2 regions of the Agromyces solani genome follow, and region 1 is predicted to be linked to the other one. Evidence: predicted binding sites of a transcription regulator. Region 1 holds the regulator's gene; the other holds the start of a gene.
The links. Region 1 encodes LexA, which represses DNA repair genes until DNA is damaged. Its sites were predicted from a motif close to TCGAACANNTGTTCGA; they were not measured.

Region 1 (15,563 bases):
CCGACCCGGCCGGCCAGATCGCAACGGTGCGGGACGTCATCGGCGAGGTCGGCGCCCGCGACATCCCCGAGCTCGTCGTCTTCAACAAGGCCGACCTCGTGTCGCCCGAAGACCGACTGGTGCTGCGCGGCCTCGAGCCCGACGCGGTGTTCGCCTCCGCGCGAACGGGCGAGGGCATCGCCGACGTGCTCGCGGCGATCGGCGAGATGCTGCCCGACCCCGCGATCGAAGTCGAACTGCTCGTGCCGTACGACCGCGGCGACGTCGTCTCGACCCTGCACGAGCAGGCGCGCGTGCTCGAGCTCGACTACGTCGAAGACGGCACGCGCGTGCGCGCACTGGTCTCGCCCGAGCTCGCCGGCCAGTACGCCGAGTTCACCGCGCCCGTCGCGGCCGCGTAGTCCGTCGAACGGCTCGGATGCCTCGGCGCGCGCCGAGGCATCCGAGCCGTTCGTCATCCCGGGTCATATTGACCCGTCCGCCGCACCGACCGCGTATCGTCGCTCATGATCGTCGGCGACGGGCCGGATGCCCGCCGCCTGGAGCGACCGCCGAGCCCGGCACCCGCCCGCGTGACCCATCCGCCGTCCGGCGGCGGCCGCGGCCTGCCGTGCCACCACCGCCGCCGGCATCCCATCGAGGAGTCCGACATGGCCGCGAACGGCGCCGCCGGCACCCGGGAGACGGGCGACTGTACCGGGTGCCCGCCGATCTCCTTCGAGCTCTTCCCGCCGCGCACGGACGCGGCGGCGATCGCCCTCGGGCGGACGATCGACCGGCTCGCCGAGGTCGACCCGGCCTTCATCTCGGTGACGTTCGGGGCGGGCGGGTCGCAGCGCGGGCGTTCGCTCACGGTGCTGCGGTACATCCTCGAGCACACGTCGGTCGAGCCGATGGCGCACCTGACGTGCGTCGGCTCGTCGCACGCGGAGGCCAACCGTCTCGTCCGGGAGTTCCTCGATGCGGGCATCACGAGCTTCCTCGCCCTGCGCGGCGACCCGCCCGAGGGCGATGACCCCGACGCCGGCCTCGGCGACCTGGGCACCGCCGCCGAGCTCGTGCAGCTCATCCACCGGGTGCAGGAGGAGCGCGAGCCGTTCGGCGAGGCGGGGGTGCCCGGGGCGCCGCGCGCCCGACGGATCGACGCCCGGCCACGGCCCGAGCGGGTCGCGGTCGCGGCGTTCCCGACGGGGCACCCGCGATCGCGCGGTCTCTCGCAGGACGTCGACACGCTCCTCGCGAAGGAGGTCGCCGGGGCCACCCTCGCGATCACCCAGCTCTTCTGGCACGCCGACGACTACCTCGGCTTCGTCGAGCGCTCCCGCGCCGCGGGGGTGACCATCCCGATCCTCCCGGGGCTCATGCCGGTGACGAACCCCGCACGACTCGCGCGGCTCACCGAGCTGACCGGGGTCGAGGCGCCGGCGGACCTCGCGATCGCCCTCGAGATCGAGCCCGACATCGAGGCGCGCGCGGAGATCGGCGAACGCCATGCCGCGTCGCTCGCCGACGAGGTGCTGCGGGGCGGAGCGCCGGGCCTGCACCTCTACACCTACAACCGGCACGAGACCGTGCTCTCGGTGCTCGACCGGCTCGGGCTCGGCGCCCGCGCCGGCCGGAGGACCTGACCGCGGCGCACGCCGGTCCGGCGTACCTCACTCCCATCACCACCGGCCCGGGGCCCGATGCCCCGCGGTCGATGTCGACGACCCGCCATCTGCGCGGTGCTTCGGCGTACCCGGAAATCGAAAGGAACGAGTCATGACCGAACCCACCACCGGCTTCCCGACGGGAACCGTGCTCGGCTATCCCCGCATCGGCCGACGCCGCGAGCTCAAGCGCGCGGTCGAGGCGTTCTGGGCCGGCGCGATCGACGAGGCCGAGCTCGAGGAGCGGGCTCGCGCGCTGCGATCGCGGACGCGCGAACGGCTCGCCGAGCTCGGACTCGCCCGCACGGGATCGGCGATCCCGGAGACGTTCTCGTACTACGACCAGGTCCTCGATGCGGCCGTCGCGGTCGGCGCCGTGCCGGCCCGTTTCGCGGACCTGCTCGACGAGCACGGCGGGCTCGACCTCTCGGGCTATTTCACGATCGCGCGCGGCGAGGGCGAGCGGGCTCCGCTCGAGATGACCAAGTGGTTCGACTCGAACTACCACTACCTCGTGCCCGAGATCGGGCCGGAGACCGAGTTCTCGCTGCATGCCGAGCGACTCGTCGCCCAGTTCGCCGAGGCGAGCGCCGAGGGCTTCGTCTCCCGGCCGGTCGTGATCGGCCCGGTCACGTTCCTGTCGCTGGCCAAGGCCGCCGACGGTGCGCCCGACGGGTACCGCCCGATCGATCGGCTCGCCGACCTCCTTCCGGTCTACGCGGCGCTGCTCGCCGAGCTCGCGGACGCAGGTGCCCAGTGGGTGCAGCTCGACGAGCCGGCGCTCGTGTCGGAGGCGATCGACGTGCCGCGCGATCGCGTGCTCGACGCCGCAGCGACCGCGTACGAGGCCCTGGGCGAGCTCGAGCGGCGCCCGGCGATCTTCGTCGCGGCCCCGTACGGCTCGCTCGACGACGCCCTCCCGGTCCTCGCGGCGACGCCGGTCGAGGCGATCGGACTCGACCTCGTGCGCGGCACCGCCCCTTCCGGACTCGACGCCGCGACCGCGGCGGCGCTGCGTACCAAGACGCTCGTCGCGGGCGTCGTCGACGGGCACAACATCTGGCGCGGCGACCTCGCGGCCGCGCTCGACCGCGCCGAGGCCCTGAGGGACCGCTCCGGCGCCGTCGCCGTCTCGACGTCGACCTCGCTGCTGCACGTGCCGCACGACGTCGACGACGAGTCGCGGCTCGACCCGCGGCTCGCGAGGTGGCTCGCGTTCGCCGACCAGAAGGTCGGGCAGGTCGCGACCCTCGCGCTCGGCCTCGCCGAGGGGCGCGAGGCGGTCGCGCCGGCGCTCGCCGAGGCATCCGCCGCCCTGGCCGACCGGGCGGCCGCACCGGGCGTGCGCGTGCCCGCGGTGCGCGAGCGGCTCGCGGGCCTCACCGAGGGCGACTTCCACCGCGGTGCCGAGGCCGACCGGATCGCGGCGCAGGCGAACCTCGGGCTGCCCGAACTGCCGACGACGACGATCGGGTCGTTCCCGCAGACGAGCGACCTCCGCGTCGCCCGCGCACGCCTCGGGCGCGGCGAACTCGACGCCGACGGCTATGCGTCGCTCATGCGCGACGAGATCGAGCGGGTCGTGCGCCTGCAGGAGGAGCTCGGCCTCGACGTCCTCGTGCACGGCGAGCCCGAGCGCAACGACATGGTGCAGTACTTCGCCGAGCTGCTCGACGGCTTCGCCGTGACCGAGCACGGCTGGGTCCAGTCGTACGGTTCGCGCTGCACGCGCCCCTCGATCCTGTGGGGGGATGTCTCGCGCCCGGCGCCGATGACGGTCGAGTGGTCGACGTTCGCGCAGTCGCTCACCGACCGGCACGTCAAGGGCATGCTGACGGGTCCGGTGACGATCCTCGCGTGGTCGTTCGTGCGCGACGACCAGCCGCTCGGCGAGACCGCCCGTCAGGTCGCGCTCGCCCTCCGCGACGAGATCGCCGACCTGGAGGAAGCGGGCATCCGCATCATCCAGGTCGATGAGCCGGCGCTCAGGGAACTGCTGCCGCTGAAGCTCGCCGAACAGCCCGCGTACCTAGAGTGGTCGGTCGGCTCGTTCACCCTCGCGACCGCCGCGGCAGCGCCGGGCACGCAGGTGCACACGCATCTCTGCTACTCCGAATTCGGTGTCGTGATCGAGGCGATCAAGGCGCTCGACGCCGACGTCACGTCGATCGAGGCGGCACGGAGCCGGATGGAGGTCGTCGACGACCTCGCGGCCAACGGCTTCGACCACGGCATCGGACCGGGCGTCTACGACATCCACTCGCCCCGCGTGCCGTCGACGGCGGAGCTGCGGGAACTGCTCGAGCGGGCCGCCGCCGGCATCCCGGCCGGGCGGCTCTGGGTGAACCCCGACTGCGGGCTCAAGACCCGGGGCTACGACGAGACGGTCGCCTCGCTCGCGAACCTCGTGGAGGCGGCGCGCGCGGTCCGCGGCGCGTCGTCGACCGCGGGCGCGGCGGTCTCGGCACCCGTCCGATAGGCGTCGACGGGGCGGATGTCGCGGGCACGCGGCATCCGCCCCGTCGATGTTCGGCGGCCTCGCATCATCCACGGGGCGGATGCACAGGCGGCCGACGTACCGTCGTCGCATGCAACTCGCGGTCCACGAGACGGGCGCCGGATCCCGGACGGCCATCCTCATCCACGGCATCATGTCCGACTCGCGCGCGTGGCACCGCGTCACCGCCGAGCTCGAGGCGCAGGGGTTCCGGGTGCTCGCGGTCGACCTCGCCGGTCACGGGCGCAGCCCGCGCGCTTCACGGTACTCGCCGGCGGCCTGGGCCGACGACGTCGTCGAGACCGTCGCGCCGATGCTCGACGGCCCGCCCGACGTCGTGCTCGGCCATTCGCTGGGCGGCCTCGTGGCGAGTCTCGTCGCCGACCGTCTCGCACCGCGTGCCGCGATCTACGTCGACCCGGCCTTCGCGTTCCCGAAGGGTCCGCTCGGTCTCGCGTACAAGGTCTTCTTCGCGATCGCCCCCCGCCCGCGACGGGGCGCGCTGGTTCGGATGAACCCGAAGTGGAGCGCCGTCGACGTCGACATCGAGCTCGCGACGCTGCGCGACTGGGACAAGCGCACGATCCTCGGCTTCGCCGACACTCGTCCCCTCGTGCCGCCGACGCGTCTGGTGGCGCCGAGCCTCGTGCTGCTCGCCGAGCGGAGCCTGCTCATCACCGACCGGGTGGCGGCCGACCTGCGGCGCCGGGGGATGACCGTCACCACGGTGCCCGGCACGGGACACACGGTCTTCCGCGACGATCACACCGGGTTCATGCACGCGATCGTCGAGTGGCTGCGAGGCCAGGGTCACGCGGTGAGCGCGGCCTGATCGGGCTCAGACCGTCCGGAGCACGGCGACGACCTTGCCGAGGACCTCGGCGTGGTCGCCGAGGATCGGCTCGAACGCGGTGTTGCGCGGCAGCAGCCAGGTGTGGCCGTCGCGCTGGCGGAACACCTTGACGGTCGCCTCGCCGTCGAGCATCGCGGCGACGATCTCGCCGTTCTCGGCGGTGCGCTGCGACCGGACGACGACCCAGTCGCCGTCGCAGATGGCCGCGTCGACCATCGAGTCGCCGACCACCTTGAGGATGAAGAGCTCGCCCTTGCCGACCAGCTGGCGGGGGAGCGGGAAGACCTCGTCGATCTGCTGCTCGGCCGTGATCGGAACGCCGGCGGCGATGCGACCGACGAGCGGCACCATCGCGGCGTCGCCGACCGGTGCGGGCTCGCCCGCCGACGGAGTGCGCTCGTCGAGCCCGGGGAGCTCGATGAGCACCTCGAGCGCGCGGGGCCGATTGGGGTCGCGTCGCAGGTAGCCGGCGAGCTCGAGCTGGTTGAGCTGGTGCGTGACGCTCGACAGCGACGAGAGGCCGACCGCGTCGCCGATCTCCCGCATGCTCGGCGGGTACCCGCGGGTGGCGACCGACCGCTGCACGACCTCGAGGATCGCGATCTGCTTCGCACTCAGGCTCTTGCGGCGGCGTGCCCTGCCGATCTCGCGCACGTCGTTGTCGCTCTTCACGATTCCGCCCCTCGTTGCGATCGCCCTCGCGATCGGATGTCGGTGGTGTCTGGTCCACTGTTCCCAGACATTCGAAACTGTATCCGCCACGGGCGGGCGCGGCAAACATTCGTTCGAGTGTGTCGCCACATCGGTTCGCACGAGTTCCGCCGCCGAATGCTTGCAGTCGAAGATGTTCGAAGATATATTCGGAACAGAGATTCGCATCCGGCCCTCCCGGCCGAGGGCCGGATGCAGTCCACGCAGGAGGGTGACATGAGCGCAGCGATCATGACGAACGAGTACCGTCACGGTGCATCGACGCCCCGTGCGAACCGCGTCGACGGGGCGGCGGGCCCCGGGGTTCGCACGCGGCTGCGGCTGACCCGACGCGGGCGCGTCGTGTTCACGGCCCTCGCCGCGCTGCCGATCGTCATCTGGGCGTTCACCGCCGTGCTGAACACCGGCGGTGCCGCCGCCGACATGGCGGGCGGCGGGTCGCTGCAGTACGTCACGGTCGATGTCGGCGGCTCGCTCTGGGAGATCGCCGAGGCGATCGACCCCTCGGCCGATCCGCGCGACACGATCGCCGAGATCGTCCGGCTCAACGGGCTCGACGGCGCGACGATCGAGCCAGGCCAGCGTCTCGCGGTCCCCGCTTCCGAATGAGCGGTGCGCGCGTCTCAGCCTGCCGCACCGCGGCGCCGGTCGGGGCCTCGGTCACACGGTGACGCACGCGGCGTCGGGCCCGGGCAGCGTGGCTAGCATGGTTCGGTGACGAGTCTCGACGACCTTCCCATCCGTGACGACCTCCGTGGTCGCTCCCCGTACGGCGCTCCGCAGAAGGCCGTGCCGGTCGCCCTCAACGTCAACGAGAACACGCATACCATCCCCGAGGACGTGGCGCACGACATCGTCGCCCGGGTCGCCGCCGCGATCCTCCGACTGAACCGGTATCCCGACCGCGAGTTCACGGAGTTGCGAGAGGCGCTCGCCGGGTACCTCGGCCACGGGCTGGCTCCCGAGCAGATCTGGGCGGCGAACGGTTCGAACGAAGTGCTCCAGCAGGTGCTGCAGGCGTTCGGCGGGCCCGGTCGGTCGGTGCTCGGGTTCACGCCGACCTACTCGATGTACTCCCTGCTCGCCTCCGGCACCGGCACCAGGTGGATCTCCGCGGAGCGCGACGACGACTTCGAGCTGAGCCCGGAGACGGCGGCGGCCGCGGTGCGCGAGCACGACCCCGACCTCGTCTTCCTCTGCACGCCGAACAACCCGACGGGGACCCCGCTCCCGCTCGACACGGTGCGTGCCGTCGCCGACGCGGCGCGCGGCATCGTGGTCGTCGACGAGGCGTATTTCGAGTTCGCCGACCCCGGCACGCCGAGTGCCCTCACCCTCCTCGAGGGGCGGCCGCGCCTCGTCGTCTCGCGCACCATGAGCAAGGCGTTCGCATTCGCGGGCGCGCGCGTCGGCTACCTCGCCGGCGACCCCGCGACCATCGACGCCCTCCGGCTCGTGCGCCTGCCCTACCACCTCTCGGCGCTGACCCAGGCCGCAGCCCTCGGCGCGCTCGCCCACGCCGATGAGATGCTGGCGATGGTCGACGACATCCGCCGTCAGCGCGAACGCATCACGACCGAACTCGCACGGCTGGGTTTCGCTCCGCACCGCAGCGGCTCGAACTTCGTGCTCTTCGGCGGCGTCGACGACCCGCACGCCGTGTTCGAGGGGCTGCTGGCGCGAGGCATCCTGATCAGGGAGCTGGGCATCCCCGGGCACCTTCGGGTGAGTGCGGGCACCGAGGCGGAGACCACCGCGTTCCTCGAGGCGATCGCGGTGTTCGCGCCGGTCGGCTCCACGTCCGGCGAAGCCGGCCCGTCCGCCGAGAATAGGATCGACGCATGACCGCCCAGCCCAAGCCGCGCACGGCGCGCATGCAGCGCGAGACGAGCGAATCGAGCATCGACCTGTCGATCGACCTCGACGGCTCGGGTGCGAGCGACGTCGAGACCGGCGTGCCGTTCTACGACCACCTCCTCACGGCGTTCGCGAAGCACTCGCTGACCGACCTCACGGTCCGCGCGTCGGGCGACCTCCACATCGACGTGCACCACACCGTGGAGGACACGGGGATCGTGCTCGGGCAGGCGATCCGCGAAGCGCTCGGCGACAAGCGCGGCATCTCGCGGTACGGCGATGCGCTCGTGCCGCTCGACGAGGCGCTCGCACAGGCGGTCGTCGACATCTCGGGCCGGCCGTTCCTCGTGCACTCGGGGGAGCCCGAGGGGTTCGAGTACCACCTCATCGGCGGGCACTTCACCGGATCGATGGTGCGCCACGTGTTCGAGGCGATCGCCTTCAACGCGGGGCTCACCGTGCACGTGACGGTGCTCGGCGGGCGCGATCCCCACCACATCGCCGAGGCCGAGTTCAAGGCGTTCGCCCGCGCGTTCCGTCAGGCGAAGGCGCTCGACCCGCTCGTCAGCGGCATCCCGTCGACGAAGGGCGCGCTGTGAGCCGCACCCGCCGCGTCGTCGTGCTCGACTACGGGTCGGGCAACGTGCACTCCGCCGCGAAGGCGCTCGAGCGCGCGGGGGCCGAGGTCGAGGTCACGGCCGATCGTGCGGCGGCGATGGAGGCCGACGGACTCGTCGTGCCCGGCGTCGGCGCGTTCAAGGCCGTGATGGAGCAGCTCCGCGCGGTGCGCGGCGACGAGGTCATCGACCGGCGCCTCGCCGGAGGCCGGCACGTCCTCGGGATCTGCGTCGGCATGCAGGTGCTGTTCGAGCACGGCGTCGAACGCGGCGTCGACACCGAGGGCCTCGGCGAGTGGCCCGGCGCCGTCACCGAGCTCCCCGCCGAGGTGCTGCCGCACATGGGCTGGAACACGGTGACGCCCGACGTGGGATCGGTGCTCTTCGACGGGATCGAGGACGAGCGCTTCTACTTCGTGCACTCGTTCGCCGCGCAGTCGTGGCACCTCGACGTGATGCCCCCGTTCCCGCAACCGAAGCTGACGTGGGCCGAACACGGCGGGCGATTCCTCGCCGCGGTCGAGAACGGCCCGCTGTCCGCGACGCAGTTCCACCCCGAGAAGTCGTCGGATGCCGGCATCCGGCTGCTCTCCAACTGGCTCGGCGCACTCGCCTGAGCCATCCGTCGGTCATGGGGACGTCGCGCGCGCCGCGGGCGACTATGATCCTGTGACTGTGCCGACCGTCGGGTCTCCGACGGTGTACCGCGATCGAGGACAGTAGTGATGAGTGAGTTCAACAAGACCCCCGGCCTCGTGCTGCTGCCGGCCGTCGACGTCGCGGGCGGCAAGGCCGTTCGCCTGACGCAGGGCGAAGCCGGCACCGAGACGAGCTACGGCGACCCGGTCGATGCGGCCGTCGACTGGGCGGACCAGGGCGCGGAGTGGATCCACCTCGTCGACCTCGACGCGGCGTTCGGGCGCGGCTCCAACGGGGGCATCCTGAAGAAGGTCATCCGGCAGGTGCGCGGCGTCAACGTCGAGCTGTCGGGCGGCATCCGCGACGACGAGTCGCTCGAGCACGCCCTCGAGATCGGCGCGAAGCGCATCAACCTCGGAACGGCGGCACTCGAGAACCCCGAGTGGGCCGCCTCGGTCATCGCCCAGTACGGCGAAGCCATCGCCGTCGGCCTCGACGTGCGCGGCACGACGCTCGCCGCGCGGGGGTGGACGAAGGACGGCGGCGACCTGTGGCAGGTCATGGACCGCCTCGAGGAGGCGGGCGCCGCCCGCTACGTCGTGACGGACGTCACGAAGGACGGCACGCTGCAGGGGCCGAACGTCGAGCTGCTGCGCCAGGTCATGGACCGCACGCACCGTCCCGTCGTCGCATCGGGCGGCGTCTCGAGCCTCGACGACCTCGCGACGCTCCGCGAACTCGTCCCGCTCGGCCTCGAGGGGGCGATCGTCGGCAAGGCGCTCTACGCCGGCGCGTTCACGCTCGCCGAGGCGCTCGACGTCGCGAGCAACTGACGACGCCCCGCACATGACCGCAGAGCACGGCGAAACGGCGCACGACGGGGATGCCGCGGGCTCCACGCCCGACGCGTCGAGGCCGTTGCCGGCGCATCTCGCCGACTCGGCGGGCGTCCCGTGGGCGGGCCGCTCGTTCGATGCGAATCCGCACGCGGACGACGACGGCTCGACGCCGGCGGCGCTCGCGGCCGCGCTGAGCGCGTTCCGCGACGGCGACGGCGGTCAGGCCGAGGTGGTCGCGGCGTTCGGCGCGTCCCGGCTGCTGATCCCGCTGCTCGCAGAGCTCGGCGACGGCGGTGCCGAGATCGGGGCGCACGGCCACGCCGTCGACAAGAGCCAGGAGCTCTCGATCGTCACGGTCGACGGACCCGACGGGCGCCGGGTGCTGCCCGTGTTCTCGTCGGTCGACACCATGCGGGCCTGGAACCCGGTCGCGCGCCCGGTGCCGGCGGACGGCGTCAGGGTCGCGCTCGCCGCGGCCGACGACGGCACCGAGCTCGTCGTGCTCGACCCGGCATCGCCAGGGGAGTTCGTGCTGCGTCGGCCGGCCGTCTGGGCGGTGGCCCAGCAGAAGCCGTGGACCCCGCCCTTCGCCGACGAGGTCGTGCGCCGGGCGTTCGAGCGCTCGATCGGCAGCGAGCTGGCCGTGCTCGGCGTCGACCTCGCCGCGGGCGACCCGCTCGCGCGCCTCGCCGGTCCCGAGCTCGTCGTGACGCTGCGCCTCGTCGACGGCCTCACCCGCGAGGAGCTCGACGCCACGACCGCGCGGCTCGCGCGGCGCTGGGCCGAGGACGACGCGATCGCGACGGGCGTCGACTCGCTCGCCGTGCGCCTCGTCGGCGGTCGGCGCAACGGCTGAGCCGTCGGAAGACCGGGCGATCCGCTCCGTCCCGCGGTGGCGGCGGTCGGAACGCGTGAGCACCGCCCGAACTGGGCATTGACCGCGCGGCCGGGCCGGAGCATCATCTGGAACGCGCACGAGTGCGCGGAAGTCAGGTGTGGATCATGACCGAGCGACCGTCGGCCGGAGCACGGCGACCCGAGTACGACCGACCGCTGGAGTTCGCGGCCGCACGCGCCCGGACGTGGATCGACGGGCTCGCCGAACGGCCGATCCCGCCCGAACTCGACGCCGATGCGGTGAAGGACCGGCTCGGTCGATCCCTGCCGACCGCCGGCGAGAGGCCGGAGCGCGCGCTCGAGCGCCTGGCCGACGCCGTCGAGCCCGGACTCCTCGGCGTCAATTCGCCGCGCTTCTACGGATGGGTGATGGGCGGCGCGCAGCCCGTCGCGCTCGGCGCCGACTGGCTCGTCTCCGCGTGGGACCAGAACACGGGCCTGCGGTTCGCGACGCCAGGCGTCGCGGCGGTCGAGGAGCTCGCGGGGGAGTGGATCGTCGACCTGCTCGGTCTGCCCGCCGAATCGGCCGTCGGCTTCACGACGGGCGCTACGATGGCGCATTTCGTCGGGCTCGCGACCGGACACGACGAGCTGCTGCGCCGGGTCGGCTGGGACGCAGCGACCGACGGCGTGTTCGGGGCGCCGCGCGTGCGCTTCGTCGTCGGGGCCGATCGGCACGGCACGGTCGATCTCGCCGGACGCTATCTCGGCCTCGGCGCGCCGATCGAGGCGGCGGCCGACGAGGAGGGCCGGATCCGGGTCGATGCGCTCCGCGAGGTGCTGGGCGCCGGGTCGGGGCCGGCACTCGTCGTGCTGCAGGCCGGCAACATCCACTCCGGGTCGTTCGACGACTTCGCCGCCGCGATCGAGGTCGCGCACGAGGCCGGTGCCTGGGTGCACGTCGACGGGGCGTTCGGGCTCTGGGCGTGCGCGAGCCCGCGCCTCCGGCACCTCGTCGACGGGGTCGGAGCGGCCGACTCGTGGTCGACGGATGCGCACAAGACCCTGAGCGTCCCGTACGACTGCGGCATCTCGATCGTGCGCGACGAGCGGGCGATGCAGCGGGCGCTCAGCATGCACGCGAGCTACCTGCAGGCGAGCGACGCCGTCGCCGACCCGCACGAGCGGGTGCCCGAGCTGTCGCGACGGGCGCGCGGCGTGCCGACGTGGGCGGTGCTGCGTTCGCTCGGTCGCGAGGGCGTCGTCGCCCTCGTCGAACGCCTCGCCGACTCGGCCCGGCGCATCGCCGAGGGCGTGGCCGGGCTGCCCGGCGTCGAGGTGCTCAACGAGGTCGTGTTCACGCAGGTCTGCCTGGCGCTCGCCGATGATGCGGCGACCGAGGCCCTCTCGGCACGACTGTGGGAGGAGGGCGAGGTGCTCGCGATGACCTCGCGGTGGCGCGGCAGGTCGGTGGTGCGGTTCTCGGTGAGCAACTGGGCGACCTCCGCCGCCGAGGCCGATCGCACCGTCGCAGCCGTCGCCCGGGCGCTCGAGGCGGTCGGCGGCGGCCGGGCTTGATCCGCACGGCCGGACCCGTCCCGCGGCCGGCGGCGATGAAGCCGACGCCCGCGGGAAGCGATGTCGGCGGCATCCGCTTGAATGGGAGCCATGACCGACGCGCTCGCGGCCTTCTCCGAGGCGACGCGCACGTGGTTCGCCGAGGCGTTCCGCGCGCCCACCGCCGTGCAGCAGGGCGCCTGGCGGGCCATCGGGGGCGGTGCGCATGCGCTCGTCGTGGCGCCCACCGGCTCGGGCAAGACGCTCTCGGCCTTCCTCTCGGCGATCGACCGGCTCACGACCGAGCCGGCCGCCGCACCCGGCACGCGGGTGCTCTACCTGTCGCCGCTCAAGGCGCTCGGCGTCGACGTCGAGCGAAACCTGCGGGCACCCCTCACCGGCATCGCTCGGGTGGCCGAACGACTCGGGGCCGCCCCACCGCGCGTCACCGTCGGTGTGCGGTCCGGCGACACGCCGGCGAACGAACGTCGGGCGCTGCTGCGCACGCCGCCCGACATCCTGATCACGACGCCCGAGTCGCTGTTCCTCATGCTGACCTCGCAGGCGCGCGACACGCTGCGCTCGGTCGAGACGGTCATCGTCGACGAGATCCACGCGGTCGCCGGCACGAAGCGCGGCGCGCACCTCGCCCTCTCGCTCGAGCGGCTCGACGCCCTGCTCGAGCGGCCCGCACAGCGCATCGGGCTCTCGGCCACGGTGCGCCCGGTCGACGAGGTGGCGCGCTTCCTCTGCGCGAGCGCCCCGGTCGAGGTCGTCGCGCCGCCGGCCGAGAAGCGATTCGACCTGCGCGTGGTCGTGCCGGTCGAGGACATGGCGCGGCTGCCCGCCGACGACGACGCCACGGGCTCGATCTGGCCGCACGTCGAACAGGCGATCCTCGATCGCGTGCTCGAGCACCGATCGTCGATCGTCTTCGCGAACTCCCGCCGGCTCGCCGAGCGTCTGACGGCCCGCCTCAACGAACTGCACCTCGACGAGCTCGAGCGCGCCGAACTGGTCGCCGCGTCGGCGGCAGCCGGGCCGCCCGCGGCGCTCATGGCGCAGTCCGGGCAGACCGCAGGGGCGCCGACCGTCATCGCCCGCGCGCACCACGGGTCGGTCAGCAAAGAACAGCGGGCCGACATCGAAGACGACCTCAAGTCGGGGCGGCTGCGCTGCGTCGTGGCGACGTCGAGCCTCGAGCTCGGCATCGACATGGGCGCGGTCGACCTCGTCGTCCAGGTCGAGTCGCCGCCCTCGGTCGCGAGCGGGCTGCAGCGGCTCGGTCGCGCGGGCCACCAAGTCGGCGAGGTCTCGCGCGGCGTCATGTTCCCGAAGCATCGCGCCGACCTCGTGCACACCGCGGTCGCGGCAGAACGCATGCTCGGCGGGCTCATCGAGACCATGCGGGTGCCGGCGAACCCGCTCGACATCCTCGCCCAGCAGACGATCGCGGCGGCCGCCGTCGACGAACTCGACGTCGAGGGCTGGTTCGCGACGGTGCGCCGAGCCGCCCCGTTCGCCACCCTGCCCCGCTCGGCCTACGAGGCGACGCTCGACCTCCTCGCGGGCCGCTACCCGTCCGACCGGTTCGGCGAGCTCCGCCCGCGCGTCGTCTGGGACCGCGAGGCGGGCGTCGTCACCGGACGACCCGGGGCGCAGCGGCTCGCGGTGACGAGCGGCGGCACGATCCCCGATCGCGGCATGTTCGGCGTCTTCCTCGTCGGCGGCGACGAGACGACGGGACGCCGAGTCGGCGAGCTCGACGAAGAGATGGTCTACGAGTCACGGGTCGGCGACGTCTTCGCGCTCGGAGCGACGAGCTGGCGCATCCAGGAGATCACCTTCGACCGGGTCAACGTGGTGCCCGCGTTCGGGCAGCCCGGCCGGGTCCCCTTCTGGAAGGGCGACGGACTCGGGCGCCCGGTCGAGCTCGGGCGCGCGCTGGGTGCGTTCATGCGCGAGGTCGGGTCGGCGACCGAGGCGGAGGCGCGCTCGCGCATCGCGGCCTCCGGGCTCGACGAGAACGCGACCACCAACCTCATCGCGTTCCTCGCCGACCAGGCGCGGGCGACGGGCGCGGTGCCGAGCGATCGCACCCTCGTCGTCGAGCGCACGCGCGACGAGCTCGGCGATTGGCGCATCATCCTGCACTCGCCGTTCGGAATGCCCGTGCACGCGCCGTGGGCGCTCGCCGTGGCGGCGAGGGTGCGCGAACGGCACGGGGTCGACGGCGCCGCGGTCGCCGCGGACGACGGCATCATCGTCCGAATCCCCGACACGGGCGACGAGCCGCCCGGTGCCGATCTCTTCCGGTTCGAGGCGGCCGAGCTCGAGCAACTGGTCACCGACGAGGTCGGCGGGTCTGCGCTCTTCGCGAGCCGATTCCGCGAGTGCGCCGCGCGCGCACTGTTGCTGCCGCACTATCAGCCGGGCCGGCGGTCGCCGCTCTGGCAGCAGCGGCAGAAGGCCGCGCAACTGCTCGAGGTCGCGAGCGCGTTCCCGACCTTCCCGATCATCCTCGAGACCGTCCGCGAGGTCCTGCAAGACGTGTACGACGTGCCCGGCCTGGTCGAGATCGCGGCCGACCTCGCGGCGCGTCGCGTGCGCCTCGTCGAGACGACCACCGAGTCGCCGAGTCCGTTCGCGAGCACGCTCCTGTTCGGCTACGTCGGCGCGTTCATGTACGAGGGCGACTCGCCGCTCGCCGAGCGTCGTGCCGCCGCCCTCGCGATCGACCAGTCGCTGCTCGGCGAGCTGCTCGGCCGCGTCGAACTGCGGGAGCTCCTCGACCCCGGCGTCATCGAGCAGACGGAGCGCGAACTCCAGCGGCTCGAGCCCGAGCGCCGAGCACGCGGCACGGAGGGCGTCGCCGACCTGCTGATGGCACTCGGGCCGCTCACCGACGACGAACTCGCGGCTCGCGTCGACGACGCGACCGATGCGGCCGCGGCGGTCACCGAGCTCATCGTCGCCCGACGGGCCGTGCGGGTCGGCTTCGCCGGGCGCGAGCACGTCGCCGCCGTCGAAGACGTCGGGCGCCTGCGCGACGCCCTCGGAGTCCCCGTGCCGCCGGGAGTGGCCGTCGCGTTCGGCGAGCAGGTGGTCGATCCGATGGGCGACCTCATCGGTCGATACGCGCGCACGCACGGACCGTTCGCCGTCGACGAGGTGGCCGACCGGTTCGGCATCGGCGTCGCAGTGGCGCGCGCCGCACTCCGGCGCCTCGCCGACGAGCGACGGGTCGTCGAGGGGGAGTTCCGCCCGCACGGCACGTCGACGGAGTGGTGCGACGCCGAGGTGCTGCGCCGGCTCCGTCGGCGCTCCCTCGCGGCGTTGCGGCACGAGATCGAGCCCGTGCCCCAGCGCGCCCTCGCCCGGTTCCTGCCCGCGTGGCAGCAGGTCGGCGGCGGCCTGCGCGGCATCGACGGCGTGGCGAGCACGATCGAGCAGCTCGAGGGCGTGCGCCTGCCGGCGTCGTCGTGGGAATCGCTCGTGCTGCCCTCG
Region 2 (15,563 bases), on a different contig from region 1:
ACGGCTCCGAGAGGCCGGCTACCCCGTGCGCTTCGACGACGACTTCCCCGGTATGCGCCGTTTCTACAGTGAGGACTGCCACGGCAACCGGCTCGAGTTCCTCGAACCGGTCGCGTGAGCGAAGGCGGCCGCCGGCCGGTTCACCCGGCGGTGTCGGCCGGGAAGACGCGCTTGTACTTCCGCCCGTCGGCGAGCTCGACGGTGCGCGCCTCGAGCTGTCCCCGGTTCACCCGCTGGTAGATCGCCTGCGCCGTCACCCCGAACTTCGCCGCGGCCTCGGCGACCGAGAGACCGGGCAGGTCGGTCGGCACGCTCGACGGCCGCTCGCGCTTCCGGCGCCGGCTCGCCTCCTGCCGATCGGCGATCGCGGCGTCGTCGCCCGCCCAGCGGTATTTCGCCGCGGACGGGCTGAGGCCCGCGGCGTCCGCGATCTCGTCCCAGCCGGTGCCCGCTGCGACGGCCTCGCGCACGGCCGCGAGCACGGCGGGCTCGGCTTCGAGGGCGGCCACGAGCGAGCGGATGCCTCGGAGCCGCTCGAGCGGCGAGGCATCCCCCTCGCCGTCGCCGTCGCCGTCGCCGTCGCCCGAGGCGAGCGCGTCGAGGGCCACGAGCTCGGCGAGCGCCCTCGCGGTCTCGGCGGACAGGAACGACACGATCGTCGCCCGCTCAGCCGTTCAGGAGGCCGTTGCGCACCTCGCGGCGCAGCACCTTGCCGATGAGGGAGCGCGGCAGGTCGTCGGCCTGCACGATGCGCTTGGGCACCTTGTACGGCGTCAACCCGTCGCGTGCGAACTCGCGGATCGCACGCTCGTCGAACGTCGCGCCGTCGCGCAGCACGACGACCGCGACGACCTGCTCGCCGGAGTGCTCGTCGGGCAGGCCCACGACCGCTGCGTCCTCGACGTCGGGGTGCGCGCGCAGCGCCTCCTCCACCTCGCTCGGCGACACGTTGAAGCCGCCCGTGATGATGAGCTCCTTGATCCGGTCGACGATCCGCACGAAGCCCTCGTCGTCGATGGCGACGATGTCGCCCGTGCGGAACCAGCGCGCACCGCCGGCCGGATCGTCGACGAAGACGGCCTCGGTCTCGTCGGGCTTCAGCCAGTAGCCCGAGAACACCTGCGGACCGCGCACCACGAGCTCGCCCTCTGCACCCGGGGCGACGTCGGTCATGGGATCGTCGGGATCGACGACGCGGCACTCGGTCGACGGCAGCGGCAGGCCGACCGTGCCCGCCTTCCGGTTCGGAGCGACCGGGTTCGCCATGAGCACGGGCGAACACTCCGACAGGCCGTAGCCCTCGACGAGGTACCCGCCGGTCGCGGCCTCCCACGGCTCGACGACCTCGGCCGAGAGCGGCATCGCACCGGAGATCGCGATCTGGATGCCGTCGAGGGACACCCCCGCGGCCGATGCCGCCTTCGTGAGCCGGTCGTAGATCGGCGGGACGGCGGGCAGGAAGGTCGCCGGCCGCTTCTTCACGACCTTGAGCACGAGATCGGGGTCGAACTTCGGGAACAGCACGAGCCGCGCGCCCATGCTCATCGCGAAGGTCAGGCAGAGCGTCAGGCCGTAGGCGTGGAACATCGGCAGCACGGCGTAGACGACCGCGCTGCCGCGCGGCACGTCGGGCACCCAGGCGCGCGCCTGCGCCGCGTTCACCTCGAGGTTCGCGTGCGTGAGCGTCGCGCCCTTGGGGCTGCCGGTCGTGCCGCTCGTGTACTGGATGAGCGCGACGTCGTCGACGCCGGGCGCGATGATGTGCGGGTCGATCGGCTTCGAGGCGGTGAGCTCCTCCCAGCGGATCGCCCCGCGCACCTTCGTCGTGAGGGCCGCGCGCGACTCGCGGGCCTTCGCGATCGGCAGGCGCAGCATCGCCCGCATCGTGAACGGCATCGCCCGGGTCACGTCGACCGAGATGAGGTGCGGGACCGCGATGTCGTCGGGGAAGGCCTGGATCGTCGCGACGACGTTGCTCCACGCGATCGCGACGCGCGCACCGTGGTCTTCGAACTGGTGGCGGAGCTCGCGCGGCGTGTAGAGCGGGTTGTGCTCGACGACGATCGCACCGAGCCGCAGCACCGCGTAGAACGCGACGATGTGCTGCGGGCAGTTCGGCAGCACGAGCGCGACCGGGTCGCCCTTCTGCACTCCGAGCAGCCGCAGCCCTTCGGCGACGCGCTCGATCTCGTCGCCGAGTTCGCGGTAGGTCATCGTGCGCTCGAAGAACTCGAGCGCGACGTGATCGGGGTACTGCTCGACCGACGCGCGGATCAGGTCGTACAGCGACCCCTCGGGCGGCTCGACCTCGTCGGGCACGCCGTCGGCGTAGCTCGCGACCCACGGACGGCCGGGCAGGGCCGAGCGCACGATCAGGCCTCGCCGTTGAACATGCTCGTGACCGAGCCGTCTTCGAAGACCTCGCGGATGGCGCGACCGAGCAGCGGCGCGATCGGCAGGATCGTGAGCCCCTCCCAGCGCTTCTCGGGCGGCAGCGGGATCGTGTCGGTCACGACGACCTGGTCGATCGCCGGGTCCTGCAGGCGTTCGGTCGCCGGGTCGCTGAAGATCGGGTGGGTCGCGGCGACGATGACCTTCTCGGCCCCGTTCGCCTTGAGCGCCTGGGCGGCCTTCACGATCGTGCCGCCGGTGTCGATCATGTCGTCGACGAGGAGGCACACCCGGCCGTCGACGTTGCCGACGATCTCGTGCACGGTGACCTGGTTCGCGACCTTCGGGTCGCGACGCTTGTGGATGATCGCGAGCGGGGCGCCGAGATCGTCGGCCCACGTGTCGGCGACGCGAACGCGGCCCATGTCGGGCGAGACCACCGTGAGCTTGGTGCGGTCGTCGCCCGAGAGGCTCTCCTGGAAGTGGCGCAGCAGCACGGGCTTCGCGAACAGGTGGTCGACGGGGCCGTCGAAGAAGCCCTGGATCTGGGCCGCGTGCAGGTCGACGCTCATGATGCGGTCGGCGCCCGCCGTCTTCAGCAGGTCGGCGACGAGACGCGCCGAGATCGGCTCGCGGCCGCGGCCCTTCTTGTCCTGCCGCGAGTAGGGGAAGTACGGGGCGACGACGGTGATGCGCTTCGCGGAGGCGCGCTTGAGCGCGTCGAGCATGATGAGCAGCTCCATGAGCCACTCGTTGACGGGCGGGCCGAACGACTGCACGACGAAGACGTCGCAGCCGCGGACCGACACCTCGAAGCGGGTGTAGATCTCACCGCTCGCGAACGTGCGGTGCTCGGTCGGCGCGAGCTCGGTGCCGAGCGTCGCGGCGACCTGCGCGGCGAGCGCCGGATCGCTGCGGCCCGACACGACGACGAGACGCTTCTTGGTCTTCGCCTGCAGGCCGGGTGCGATGTTGTTCTCTCGGTCCAGGTCAACGACCTTCTTCTTGCGCCCCATGGTTCGCCTTCTGCTCACTCGCCTCGTTCGACGGACCGCGCCTCGGCGGCGACACGAGCCGCCTCCGTACCGGGCCGATGCTCTTCGACCCACCCCTCGATGTTGCGTTGAGGGGCGACGCTGAGGGCCAGTGCCCCGGCGGGAACGTCCTTGCGGACGATCGCGCCGGCGCCGGTCTTCGCTCCGGCACCCAGCCTAACGGGCGCGACGAGCACGGTGTGCGAACTCGTGTGCACCTCGTCGGCGATCTCGGTGCGGTGCTTGTTGACGTCGTCGTAGTTGGCCGTGATCGTGCCGGCGCCGAGGTTGACGCCGCGGCCGATCGTGGCGTCGCCGACGTACGAGAGGTGCGGCACCTTGCTGCCATCGCCGATCGTGGTGTTCTTCGATTCGACGAAGGCCCCGATCTTGCCGTCGGCGCCGAGCACGGTGCCGGGGCGCAGGTACGACCACGGGCCGACGGTCGCGCCGGCGCCGATCACGGCGAGCGTGGCGTCGGTCCGCCTCACGTGCGCGCCCGCGCCGACCTCGCAGTCGACGAGGGTCGAGTCGGGGCCGACGATCGCGCCGGTCTCGATGACGGTCGCGCCCTTGAGCTGCGTGCCGGGGCGGATGGTCACGTCGGGTTCGATCTTCACCGCGAGGTCGATCCAGGTCGTCGCCGGGTCGTCGATCGTGACGCCGGCGAGCTGCCAGCCGCGGACGATGAGGGCGTTGAGCCGCGCCGCCGTCTCCGACAGCTGGGCCCGGTCGTTGACACCGGCGACGAGCCACGGCTCGCTCACGGGCACGGCCTCGACCTCGGACCCCGCGGCCCGGAGCAGCCCGATGACGTCGGTGAGGTACTTCTCGCCCTGCGCGTTGTCGGTCGTGAGGTTCGCGAGCTGGTCGCGCAGCGCCGAGGCGCCGAAGGCGTAGATGCCGGCGTTGATCTCGGCGATCGCGCGCTCGTCGTCCGACGCGTCCTTCTGCTCGACGATGCGGTCGAAGGCGCCGGCCTCGCCGCGCACGATGCGGCCGTAGCCGGTCGGGTCGTCGTAGACGGCCGAGAGCACCGAGGCGGCCGACGCGGTGCCCCGGTGCTGGGCGAGGAACCCGGCGAGGGTGTCGGCGTCGAGCAGCGGCACGTCGCCGTTCAGCACGAGCACGTCGCCGTCGAAGTCGTCGGGCAGCGCGGCGACGGCGAGCTCGACGGCGCGGCCCGTGCCGTCGACCTCGTCCTGGTCGACGATGACGATGCCGGGGAACTCGGCCTCGACGGCGGCGGCGACGCGGTCGCGCTCGTGTCGCACCACGGCGAGCACGTGGGCCGCGTCGAGCGCGCGGGCGGTCGCGAGCACGTGGCCCACGAGGGGGGTGCCCGCGAGCGGGTGCAGCATCTTCGGCAGCGACGACTTCATGCGGGTGCCCTGGCCGGCGGCGAGGACGATGATCGCGAGGTTCTGGTCGGTCATGCGGGCTTCCTGTCGGTTGCTGGCGGATGCTTCGGCGTCGGCCACGAGTTCGCTCGAACCCGATCGTGGCCGGGCGGGCTCCGCCACCAGGATTCGAACCTGGTCCTCACAGCTCCAAAGGCTGTCGTGCTGCCGTTACACCATGGCGGATCGCGCGAGCGGTCGCGTCGCGCGCGACATCAAGTCTGCCATGGCGGCCGGGGCCCGATCGGCGCCCGGGCGGCCGTGCGCGCCCGGCCGAGGCATCCTCACCGGGCGCCGCCGCGACCGGCGGGATAATGGCGGGGTGAGAGATGCTGACGAGGTCGACCGGATCGTCGACGACTGGGAGCGCGAGCGTCCCGATCTCGACTTCGCCCCGCTGCAGGTGCTCTCGCGCGTCGCGCGCCTGTCGAAGCACCTCGACCGCGCGCGCCGCCAGGCGTTCGCCCGGTCGGAGCTCGAGTCCAGCGAGTTCGACGTGCTCTCGGCGCTCCGCCGCGCCGGTTCGCCGTATCGGCTCTCCCCCAAGCAGCTGCTGCAGCAGACGCTCGTCTCGAGCGGCACCATGACGAACCGCATCGACCGGCTCGTCGAGCGCGGGCTCGTGAGTCGCCAGACCGACCCGAACGACGGGCGCGGCATCCTCGTCGAGATGAGCCCGGCGGGGCTCACCCGCGTCGACGCCGCGATCACGCGGCTCGTCGACGCCGAGGCGGAACTGCTCGCCCGGCTGCCGGCGGCCGAGCAGAAGCGGCTCGCCGGCCTGCTGCGCAAGCTCAGCCTCGGCTTCGACGAAGGCTGACCGACGCACGGGGGCTGCCCGCTGGTCGTGAGTCGGCCCTCGCTCCGAGGTGAGCCTCGCCCGAGGCGGCCCTCGCTCACCGGTGCCGCCGTCAGGCGTAGTCGTCGCTCGCGAACCAGCGGACGCCGCCGTCGTGCACGATGAACTGCGACCACACCTCGACGTGCTCGGCTCGGCAGGCCGCGGCCAGTTCGCGCGCCCACTCGCGGTCGACCGGCGTACTCTGCTCGGGACCGCAGCGTTCCCAGGCGAAGGCCACCCGCGTCGCGCCGACGAAGTCGCACACGTACGCCACGCGGTTCGCGAGGACCTGCGCGGCCGTGCCCTCCGGGGTCGGCTCGTCAGGCGCACCGGGATAGTCGGCCATCGGCATCATGAGCAGTTGGTGGCCCTCGTCGTCGAAGAAGAGCGTCCACCACTGGCGGCGGAACGCCTGCTGGATGAGCACCTCTACCCGGTCCTGCAGTGCGGCGTCGGTCATGACGGGCACGTCGGGCAGGTTCGGGTCGGTGCTTCGCTCGCTCGTCGGTTCGGTCTCGGCGTCTCGGTCGGTCATTCATCGATCCTGCGGGCGCGCCGCGAGGTGCCGCGCGACGCGAGCACGAATCGTGAGGGATGCCGCGGAACAGCGCCCTGTGGAGGACGGGTCGTGCATCAAGCGTCTCGCCGCACGACCGGCGGTCCATCCGCGGGCAGGGCACGAGCGGCGGATCCGGGCCCGCCATCATCCACCGAATCACTCGAACATTCGTTCGAACTTCGGTACCATGGAGCATGACCTTCGACGAGCGCACGACCCCCTCCTCCGGAGCGCTCGCGGAGCACGTCACGCCGCCACCCGCAGCGTTCTCGCCACCCGCTGAGATGTCCCCGTTCGCGCGCGCACAGGAGGGTCTCGCCGTGCTCGTCGACGCCGCCGTGCGGGCGCAGCGCATCGAGGCGATGCATCGGGCGATGCACATCGATGTGATCGCGATGACGGTCGCTTTCGCGCTGCGCCATGCCGGCGCCTTCGTTTCGGCCTCACTGTCGACCGCACGTCGCGATGAGATGGCGCGCCGCAGCGTCGTGGCCGAGCTCGCGGTCGCACTGCGAACCCCCGAGCGCACGATGCAGCGCGAGATCGACGAGGCATGGGCGCTGTCGAACCTGCTGCCGGCCACCCTGTCGGCGCTGCGCCGCGGCGAACTCACGATGCAGCACGCTCGCGTCATCATCGGCGCCGGCTGCGACCTCGCCGATCAGCCGCGCGTGCGTGCCGAGCTCGACGAACGCCTCGCCGCACTCGGGGCCGAGCTCACTGCGGCGAAGCTGCGCGTCAAGGCCCGTCGCCTCCGTGAAGAGCTTCTCGCCGAGACGACCTCCGAACGGCATCGAGCCGCGCGCGACACGCGGCGAGTCGAGTTCGAGCCCGCCGCCGACGGCATGGCCTGGGTGCACGTGCTCCTCCCGGCGGCTGACGCACTGAGCATCGTCGTGCGGCTCGACGGCGCCGCGCGCGCCGCCGCCGACGCCGGTGACCACCGCACCCGGGAGCGACTTCGAGCCGACTTCGCCGACGACCTCCTTCGTGTCGGCCTCCTCCCCGATGGCGACCCGGGTGGCCAGGCGATCGCTGCGGCTCGTGCGACGGTGCACGTCACCGTTCCGGTCTTCACGCTCATGGGGCTCGACCACGCGCCCGGGCACCTCGACGGCTACGGGCCGATCGACGCCGACACCGCACGTCGCCTCGCGGCGAACGCTCCCTCGTTCACCCGGTTGCTCACTCACCCGGTGACGGGCACCGTGCTCGACGTCGATCGCGCGAGCTACCGACCGCCGGCCGACCTGCGCCGCTGGTTGCGCGTGCGAGACGGCACCTGCCGGTTCCCTGGCTGCAACCGGCCGGCGGTTCGCAGCGAGATCGATCACACCCGCGACTATGCCGACGGCAATCCGACCGCGCACGACAATCTCGCGCACCTCTGCACCGGTCATCATCACCTGAAGCACGAGACGGCCTGGTCGGTCGTGCACGGCGGCGCCGGCGTGCTCGAGTGGCGCTCGCCCTCGGGGCGGGCCTATACGACCCATCCGGCTGAGCCGATACCGACACCGCCGTATCCGGTCGAACCCGGTGATCGCCGCGGGCCGGACGCGCCGGGTCGGGTGGCCGATGCACCGAGCCTGCCGAACGTCGAGCACGGCCGCGCCGAGTACCCGCCGAACGCGCCGTTCTGACCGGGTCCATCGACGTCCCGAGCAGGTCCGACGACCCCATCCGCCGCACCGCCCCGATGACGCACCGCGCCGATGCGCCGCACCGCGCCGATTCGCCGCGCTCGCGCCCGATCCCTCTGCCGCGAACGAAACGAGCGGCGCGCCGCCGACCGCGCCCTACCGGCGCATGACCTTGCGGGCGAGCCAGTTGCCGAGGAACTGCAGCACCTGCACGAAGATCACGATGAGCAGCAGCGCCGCCCACGTGATCGCCGGCTGGAACTGGCGGAACCCGTAGACGAGGGCGAAGTTTCCGAGGCCGCCGCCGCCGATGAACCCGGCCATCGCGGTCATGTCGACGATCGCGACGACGATGAACGTGTAGCCGAGGATCAGCGGCCCCAGCGCCTCGGGGATGACGACGGTGCGGAGGATCCGCACCGGCCCCGCCCCCATCGACCGCGCCGCCTCGATCACGCCGGGCGACACCGTGATGAGGTTCTGCTCGACGATGCGCGAGATCGCGAAGGACGCCGCGATCGACAGCGAGAAGATGAGCGCGTCGTTGCCGATGCCGACGCCGATCACGTAGCGCGCGAGCGGCTGCACGGCGGCGAGGAAGATGATGAACGGGATCGGCCGGAAGAAGTTGATGACGACGTTGAGCACGTTGTACACGACGCGGTTCGGCATGAGTCCGCCGGCCCGCGTCGCGTAGAGCACGATGCCGAGCACGAGGCCGACGAACCCGCCGATGAGCAGGGTCAGCGCGACCATGTAGAGCGTCTCGGCGGCCGCGATCCAGAAGTCGGGGCCGAGTTCGAACAGGCGATCCATCAGAGGGCCTCCGTCACTTCCGCGCGCGAGCCGATCGAGGCGAGCACCGTATCGATCGAGGCATCCGCCCCCCTGATCGCGAGCGTCAGGTGACCGAACGCCCGCCCCTGGATGTCGTTGATGCCGCCGTAGACGAGTTCGAAGTCGAGCCCGGCGTTCGCGAGCTCGAGGAAGACGGACGCCTGCGAGGCGTCGGTGTCGCGGAACGAGATCGTGACGATCCGGCCATCGTGGCGCTCGCGCAGCACCGCGAGCTCCGCGGGCGACGGCACGCCCTTCACGACCGTCGCGACGAAGCGCTGCGACGACGGGTTCCGCGGATCGGAGAACACGTCGAAGACGTCGCCGTTCTCGATCACGCGACCGCCGTCCATGACGGCGACCTTCGTCGCGATCGACTGGATGACGTCCATCTCGTGCGTGATGACGATGATCGTCACGCCGAACTCCCGGTTGACCCGCTTGAGGAGCTCGAGCACCTCCTGCGTCGTGTCGGGGTCGAGCGCGCTCGTCGCCTCGTCCGCGAGCAGCAGCCGCGGCGAGGTCGCGAGCGCCCGGGCGATGCCGACGCGCTGCTTCTGGCCGCCCGAGAGCTGGTCGGGGTACGCCTTCGCCTTGTCGGCGAGCCCCACGAACTCGAGCAGCTCGGCCACGCGGGCGGTGATCTCCGTCTTCGACCAGCCGGCGACCTTGAGCGGGTAGGCCACGTTGCCGGCGACCGTCTTCGCCTCGAACAGGTTGAACTGCTGGAAGATCATGCCGATGCCGAGCCGGATGCCCCGGAGCTCGCGCTCGGGCAGGCCGACGATCTCGCGACCGTCGAGCTCGATCGACCCCGAGCTCGCGGGCTCGAGGGCGTTCACGAGCCGCAGGAGCGTGGACTTGCCCGCGCCCGAGTACCCGATGATGCCGTAGACGTCGCCCGGCTCGATGTCGAGGGTGACGTCGTCGACGGCGACGATCTCGGCCCCGGCACGATCGGGTGCCGGGTACGTCTTGGTGACGTTCTTCAGCGCGACGAGCGCCATGATGGGTCTCCTCCCGGAACGCCGCATCGGGCGGCGAGCGCCCGCGGTGACCGCGGTGCCCGCCGCCCGTGCGACGAACGATCCATCGTTCCTGCCGGAACGATCAGCCCTTGGCGGCCTCGGTGTCGGCCTCGACCTTGGCGAGGGACGACTCGAGGTCGGCGACGGGGGTGGTCACGGGAACACCGGTGCCGCCCGATGCCTCGATGAGGCCGGCCTGCACCTCGGGGTCGGTCTGGAAGATCTCGACGAGCTTCTTGTAGGTGGCGTTGTCCTTGTCCTCGGCGCGCGTGGCGAAGATGTTGACGTAGGGCAGCGCGTTCGGGTCGGTCGGGTCGTCCTGCGCGATCGCGTCCTCGAACGTCAGGCCCGCGTCCTCGACGAAGTCGTTGTTGATGACGGCCGCCGCGACGTCCGGCAGCGAGGTCGGCGTGAGCGACGCCTCGAGCGCGGTGACCTTCACCTTCGACTTCGCCTCGTCGATGTCGGCGAGGTCGCTGAAGATGGTGCCGCCGCTCTTCAGCTCGATGAGGCCGGCCGACTGCAGCACGAGAAGCGCGCGAGCCTGGTTCGAGGCGTCGTTCGGCACGGCGACGGTCTCGCCCTCCGAGATGTCGTCGACCGACTCGTACTTCGTCGAGTAGAGGCCGAGCGGGTAGATCGCGGTCGCGCCGATGGGGGTCAGGTCTTCACCGGCCGACACGTTGTAGTCCGCGAGGTACACGATGTGCTGGAACTGGTTGAGGTCGAGCTCGCCCTCGGTCGTCGCGGGGTTCGGCTGCGTGTAGTCGCCGAAGTCGATGATCTCGAGCGTGATGCCCTCGTCGGCGGCGGCCTGCTCGAAGGCGTCCCACTGCGGGTCGCCCGCGCCGACGACGCCGATCTTCACGACCTCGTCGGAACCGCCCGCCTCGGAGCCCGAGCCGTTCGAGGCGCAGGCCGCGAGCGACGCGACGAGGGGCACCGCGGCGAGCGCGGCGATGACTGAGGTGATGCGGGTACGACGTGACATGGGATTCCTCTCTCGGTGGGCGCACGCGATCGAGGGCCTGATCGGCTGCATGCCGGCATGGCTCCGCCACGGAGGATGTCGGTGGGGGCTTCGATGCCGCGAACGCGGGCGCAACTCCACGTTAGGCGAAGGTTCTTCGCCCTGTTGACCGCATGGTCACAATGCGTCACAGCTTCTGCGACGTCATCCTTCGAGCGCTTCAGATACTTCGAGCCAGCGGGTTTCGAGATCGGCGACGGATGCCTCGAGCCCGCGCAGTTCGTCGCCGAGGACGCCGAGGCCCACGTAGTCGGACTGGTCGTGGCGCGCGAGCTGCTCGTGATGCCTGGCGATCTCCCCCTGCAGCTTCTCGAGCCGGCGGTCGATCGACGAGAGCTCCTTCTCCGCGGCGCGGCGGTCGGCGCCGGAGAGCAACGGTGCAACGGTCGAGCCGGAGACGGGCGCGGCATCCCCCGCGGGGGCGAGCCTGCCGGGGCCGCCCGCCGAACCGCCCGGTGCCGCCGCAGTCGCCGGCCGCGCGGCATCCGCACCGGCCCGCAGCTCGAGGTACTGCTCGATGCCGCGCGGCAGGTCGCGCAGGTGCCCGTCGACGACCGCGAGCTGCCGGTCGGTGACGCGCTCGATCAGGTACCGGTCGTGCGAGACGACGAGGAGCGTGCCCGGCCACGAGTCGAGCAGGTCCTCGATCGCCGCGAGCATGTCGGTGTCGAGGTCGTTCGTCGGCTCGTCGAGGATGAGCACGTTCGGCTCCTGCAGCAGGATGAGCAGCAGCTGCAGGCGCCGCTTCTGTCCGCCCGAGAGATTCTTCACGGGCGTCGAGAGCTGCGCGTTCGTGAAGCCGAGCCGCTCGAGCAGTTGCCCGGGCGTGAGCTCGACGGCCTTCGACCCCTGGCCGATCGTGTAGCTCGCGCGCTGCTCGGCGACGACCGCCGACACCCGCTCGTCGCCCCACTCGGCGAGCTCGGCGAGCTCCTGGCTGAGGGTCGCGATCTTCACGGTCTTGCCGCGCTTGACCCGCCCCGCAGTCGGCTCGACCGCTCCGGTCACGAGGCCGAGCAGGGTCGACTTGCCGGCCCCGTTGACGCCGAGGATGCCGGTGCGCTCCCCCGGTGCGATGCGCCATTCGATCTCGTGCAGCACCGTGCGCGGCTCGCCGTCGAGACCCGGGTACTCGACGGTCGCGTCGAGCAGGTCGACGACGTCCTTGCCGAGGCGCGACACCGCGAGCCGGCTGAGCTCGACCGTGTCGCGCACCGGCGGCTCGTTCTCGATGAGCTGGTTCGCCGCCTCGATGCGGAACTTCGGCTTCGACGTGCGCGCGGGCGCGCCGCGCCGCAGCCATGCGAGCTCCTTGCGCATGAGGTTCTGCCGCTTCGCCTCGCTCGCCGCGGCCATCCGGTCGCGTTCGACGCGCTGGAGGATGTACGCCGCGTAGCCGCCCTCGAAGGGCTCGACGATGCCGTCGTGCACCTCCCACGTGGCCGTGCAGACCTCGTCGAGGAACCAGCGGTCGTGGGTCACGACGACGACCGCGCCGGCGGTCGCGGGCCAGCGGGCGTTCAGGTGGCGGGCGAGCCACGCGATCCCCTCGACGTCGAGGTGGTTCGTGGGCTCGTCGAGGAAGAGCACGTCCCAATCGCCGACGAGGAGCGCGGCGAGCCCGACCCGGCGGCGCTGCCCGCCCGACAGGCTCGCGACGGGCGCCTGCCACGGGACATCCGCGAGCAGGCCCGCGATGACGTCGCGCACCTTCGCGTCGCCGGCCCACACGTGCTCGTCGATGCCGCCGACGACGGCCTCGGCGACCGTCTTGCCGGGGTCGACGACGTCGGCCTGGTCGAGCATGCCGATGCGGAGGCCCCGGCGCTGCGTGACCCGCCCGCCGTCGGGCTCGAGCCGGCCCGCGAGCAGCTTCAGGAGGGTCGACTTGCCGTCGCCGTTGCGGCCGACGATGCCGATGCGGTCGCCCTCGTCGATACCGAGGGTGACCTCGTCGAAGACGGTGCGCGTCGGGAACTCGAGATGCAGGCGCTCGGCGCCGAGGAGGTGTGCCATGACCGAACGAGCCTAACGCCCGGAACCGCCGGACACGTCCGTCGGTCGCGCAGCGGCGAACCCGCGGATCGAGACCGCGCCCGAGCGCGCCCTACGCGTGCATCAGCCGCGCCCCGTGCACGGCCCCGTGCACGTGCACCGCGTTGAGCCGCGCAGCCGAGAGCGCGACCTGCAACTCGATGGCGGCATCGGCGTCGTCGACGAGGAAGGCGACGGTCGGGCCCGACCCGGAGACGATGCCCGTGAGCGCCCCGTGCGCCTCGCCGAGTTCGAGGATGCCGCCGAGCCCGGGCGCCAGCCCGAGCGCCGCCGCCTGCAGGTCGTTGTGCAGGGCGCCGGCGAGCAGGCGCGCGTCGCCCGCCCGAAGGGCCTGCAGCACCTCGGCGTCGACGACGGGGCTCTCGTCGCCCGGGTCGGCCGAGGGGTCGGCCTCGCGCCGGCGGTCGAGCTCCCGGTAGACGCCCGGCGTCGAGAGGCCGAACTCGGCGACGGCGAGCACCCAGTGGAACGAGCCCGTCGCGAGCGCGGGGCTCAGGCGGTCGCCGCGACCGGTGCCGATCGCGGTGCCGCCGGAGAGGGCGAACGGCACGTCGGCGCCGAGCTTCGCCGCGAGCGCGTGCAGCTCGTCCTTGGTGAGGCCGGTGCCCCAGAGCGCGTCGCACGCGACGAGGGTCGCGGCGGCGTCGGCGCTGCCGCCGCCCATGCCGCCCGCGATCGGCACGTGCTTCTCGATCTCCAGGCGCACGCCGCCGGGCACCCCGACCGTGCCGGCGAGCAGCTTCGCAGCCTTGATCGCGAGGTTCGAGCCGTCCGTCGGGAGCCCCGAGACGTCGATCGAGCCGCTGAACCCGACGCTGAACTCGTCGTCGGGCCACGCCCGCACGTCTTCGTAGAGCGACACGGCCTGGTACGCGGTCGCGACGTCGTGGTAGCCGTCGGGCTGCACCGCTCCGACGCGCATGAAGAGGTTGATCTTGCCGGGCGCCCGAACGTGCACTGCCTCGTCGGCCCAGGCGATCGTCATGCCACCACGCTACCCGACGGCATCGGGGCTCCGATCTCAGCCGACCTCGGCGAGCCACGCCCGCATGCGCGCCTTGACGTCGGCGAGGCGTTCGCCGTCGGGCATGCGGCCCCAGGTCAGCCCGATCGAGCTGCGGCCGCCGGCGCGATCGCTCGACGAGGCGAGCACGAACTCGCCGCCCTCGATCGGGAACCGGGCGGTGGGATGCTTCGCCCCGAGGTTGAGCGCGAGCGGCGGAGTGCCGAGCTCACGTTCGACCACGGCCGCGAGCGCTTCGAGCGCCGCGGTCTTCCCGAGATCGACGGTGCGGGTGACGCTCGCCTCGTACGTGCCGTCCTGCCGCTGGCCGGGCCGGCGGATGCCTCGGGCCTGCTCGTACGCGACCGTGACGTTCTGCGCCCACCACGGGTCGACGCCGTGCTCGGCGACGAGTCGGGTCGCGACATCCTTGTGGGTCATCTGCCGGGCGCCCGCCTCGTCGAGGAGCGCGAACCACTCGTCGCGCGGCCTTCCCGTCGCCGCCAGCACCGCGTCGTCGCCGACGCCGTCGGCATTCGCCCCCACCGCCGTCTTCGCCATGCGACGAGACTATCCGGCGGCGCGGTTCTCCCGCCCCCGCCCGGCGCACCACCGCTCGGCTCGCCGCACGACCGCCCGACTACAGGCACTTCCGGGCGACACGCCGTCGCCGAGGCCGCCCGCTCGGCGTGTCGCCTGAAGTTGCCTGCGATACGAAGCGCGAGAGAGCTCCAGAGGCCGCGCGAAACGCCAGGCGCAGGCCACCGCCGCGTGATGCGAAGGAGCTCGGCGTCAGGCGGTGCCGGCGGCGCGGGCGACGCGGAGGAAGTCGTCGACGGTGAGCTGCTCGCCCCGCGCCTGCGGGTCGACGCCCGCGGCGGCGAGTCGTTCGGCGGCGGCCGCCGAGCTGCCGCCGAGCACGCCGGAGAGCGACTGGCGCAGCATCTTCCGGCGCTGCTGGAAGGCCGCGTCGACGAGCGCGAACGTCGCGACGCGCTCCGCCTCGGACCCCGGCGCCTCGCCGCGCTCGAAGCCGACGAGCACCGAGTCGACGTTCGGCACGGGCCAGAAGACCATGCGCGACACCTGCCCGGCGGTGCGCCAGCGCCCGTACCAAGCGGCCTTGACGCTCGGCGCGCCGTAGACCTTCGAGCCGGGCTCGGCGGCGAGTCGGTGCCCGACCTCGGCCTGCACCATGACGACGCCCGACACGAGCGACGGGAAGTGCTCGAGCAGGTGCAGCAGCACGGGCACCGAGACGTTGTACGGCAGGTTCGCGACGAGCCGCACGGGCTCGGCCGGAAGCTCGACCACCTTGAGCGCGTCCTGATGGACGACGGTGAGGGAGGTGCCGGGCTGCATGATCGCCACGGTGTGCGGCAGCTGCTCGGCGAGCCGGCCGTCGATCTCGACGGCGACGACGTCGGCGCCGGCCTCGAGGAGGCCGAGCGTCAGCGACCCGAGCCCCGGACCGATCTCGAGCACCGTCTCGCCGCGCTGCACGCCCGCGGTCTGCACGATGCGCCGCACGGTGTTCGCATCGTGCACGAAGTTCTGCCCGAGCTTCTTCGTCGGGGTGACGTCGAGGAGCTCCGCGAGGTCGCGGATCTCCGCGGGGCCGAGCAGGCGCGGCGCGGGCGACTCGGCGCCGTCGGCGGGCTCGGCCTCGTGGCGGTGCATGCCGCTCATCCTGCCATGTCGACGGTCCACGACCCGTACACGTCGACCGTGTTCGCCGCGAG

Region 2: AC3RJ7_RS04380 (HNH endonuclease signature motif containing protein) is a predicted target of LexA. The motif match lies at 6,386-6,401, and genes of this name have one in related genera.

The regions. Positions count from the first base shown of each region.
Region 1 is NZ_JBYRER010000002.1:990,916-1,006,478, forward strand. Features, by position in the region: gene hflX (GTPase HflX) at 1-401, shown strand, start outside; gene AC3RJ7_RS12315 (methylenetetrahydrofolate reductase) at 651-1,628, shown strand; gene metE (5-methyltetrahydropteroyltriglutamate--homocysteine S-methyltransferase) at 1,762-4,128, shown strand; gene AC3RJ7_RS12325 (alpha/beta fold hydrolase) at 4,238-4,978, shown strand; gene lexA (transcriptional repressor LexA) at 4,985-5,653, opposite strand; gene AC3RJ7_RS12335 (LysM peptidoglycan-binding domain-containing protein) at 5,927-6,319, shown strand; gene AC3RJ7_RS12340 (histidinol-phosphate transaminase) at 6,425-7,555, shown strand; gene hisB (imidazoleglycerol-phosphate dehydratase HisB) at 7,552-8,166, shown strand; gene hisH (imidazole glycerol phosphate synthase subunit HisH) at 8,163-8,801, shown strand; gene priA (bifunctional 1-(5-phosphoribosyl)-5-((5-phosphoribosylamino)methylideneamino)imidazole-4-carboxamide isomerase/phosphoribosylanthranilate isomerase PriA) at 8,910-9,656, shown strand; gene AC3RJ7_RS12360 (SseB family protein) at 9,670-10,518, shown strand; gene AC3RJ7_RS12365 (pyridoxal phosphate-dependent decarboxylase family protein) at 10,665-12,077, shown strand; gene AC3RJ7_RS12370 (ATP-dependent helicase) at 12,168-15,563, shown strand, end outside.
Region 2 is NZ_JBYRER010000001.1:936,713-952,275, reverse strand. Features, by position in the region: gene AC3RJ7_RS04420 (VOC family protein) at 1-118, shown strand, start outside; gene AC3RJ7_RS04415 (hypothetical protein) at 141-653, opposite strand; gene AC3RJ7_RS04410 (long-chain-fatty-acid--CoA ligase) at 667-2,370, opposite strand; gene AC3RJ7_RS04405 (ribose-phosphate diphosphokinase) at 2,373-3,407, opposite strand; gene glmU (bifunctional UDP-N-acetylglucosamine diphosphorylase/glucosamine-1-phosphate N-acetyltransferase GlmU) at 3,422-4,861, opposite strand; tRNA gene AC3RJ7_RS04395 (tRNA-Gln) at 4,940-5,011, opposite strand; gene AC3RJ7_RS04390 (MarR family winged helix-turn-helix transcriptional regulator) at 5,148-5,645, shown strand; gene AC3RJ7_RS04385 (hypothetical protein) at 5,737-6,201, opposite strand; gene AC3RJ7_RS04380 (HNH endonuclease signature motif containing protein) at 6,420-7,868, shown strand; gene AC3RJ7_RS04375 (methionine ABC transporter permease) at 8,025-8,684, opposite strand; gene AC3RJ7_RS04370 (methionine ABC transporter ATP-binding protein) at 8,684-9,712, opposite strand; gene AC3RJ7_RS04365 (MetQ/NlpA family ABC transporter substrate-binding protein) at 9,816-10,724, opposite strand; gene AC3RJ7_RS04360 (ABC-F family ATP-binding cassette domain-containing protein) at 10,908-12,779, opposite strand; gene AC3RJ7_RS04355 (4-(cytidine 5'-diphospho)-2-C-methyl-D-erythritol kinase) at 12,871-13,803, opposite strand; gene AC3RJ7_RS04350 (hypothetical protein) at 13,840-14,382, opposite strand; gene rsmA (16S rRNA (adenine(1518)-N(6)/adenine(1519)-N(6))-dimethyltransferase RsmA) at 14,614-15,501, opposite strand; gene AC3RJ7_RS04340 (TatD family hydrolase) at 15,507-15,563, opposite strand, start outside.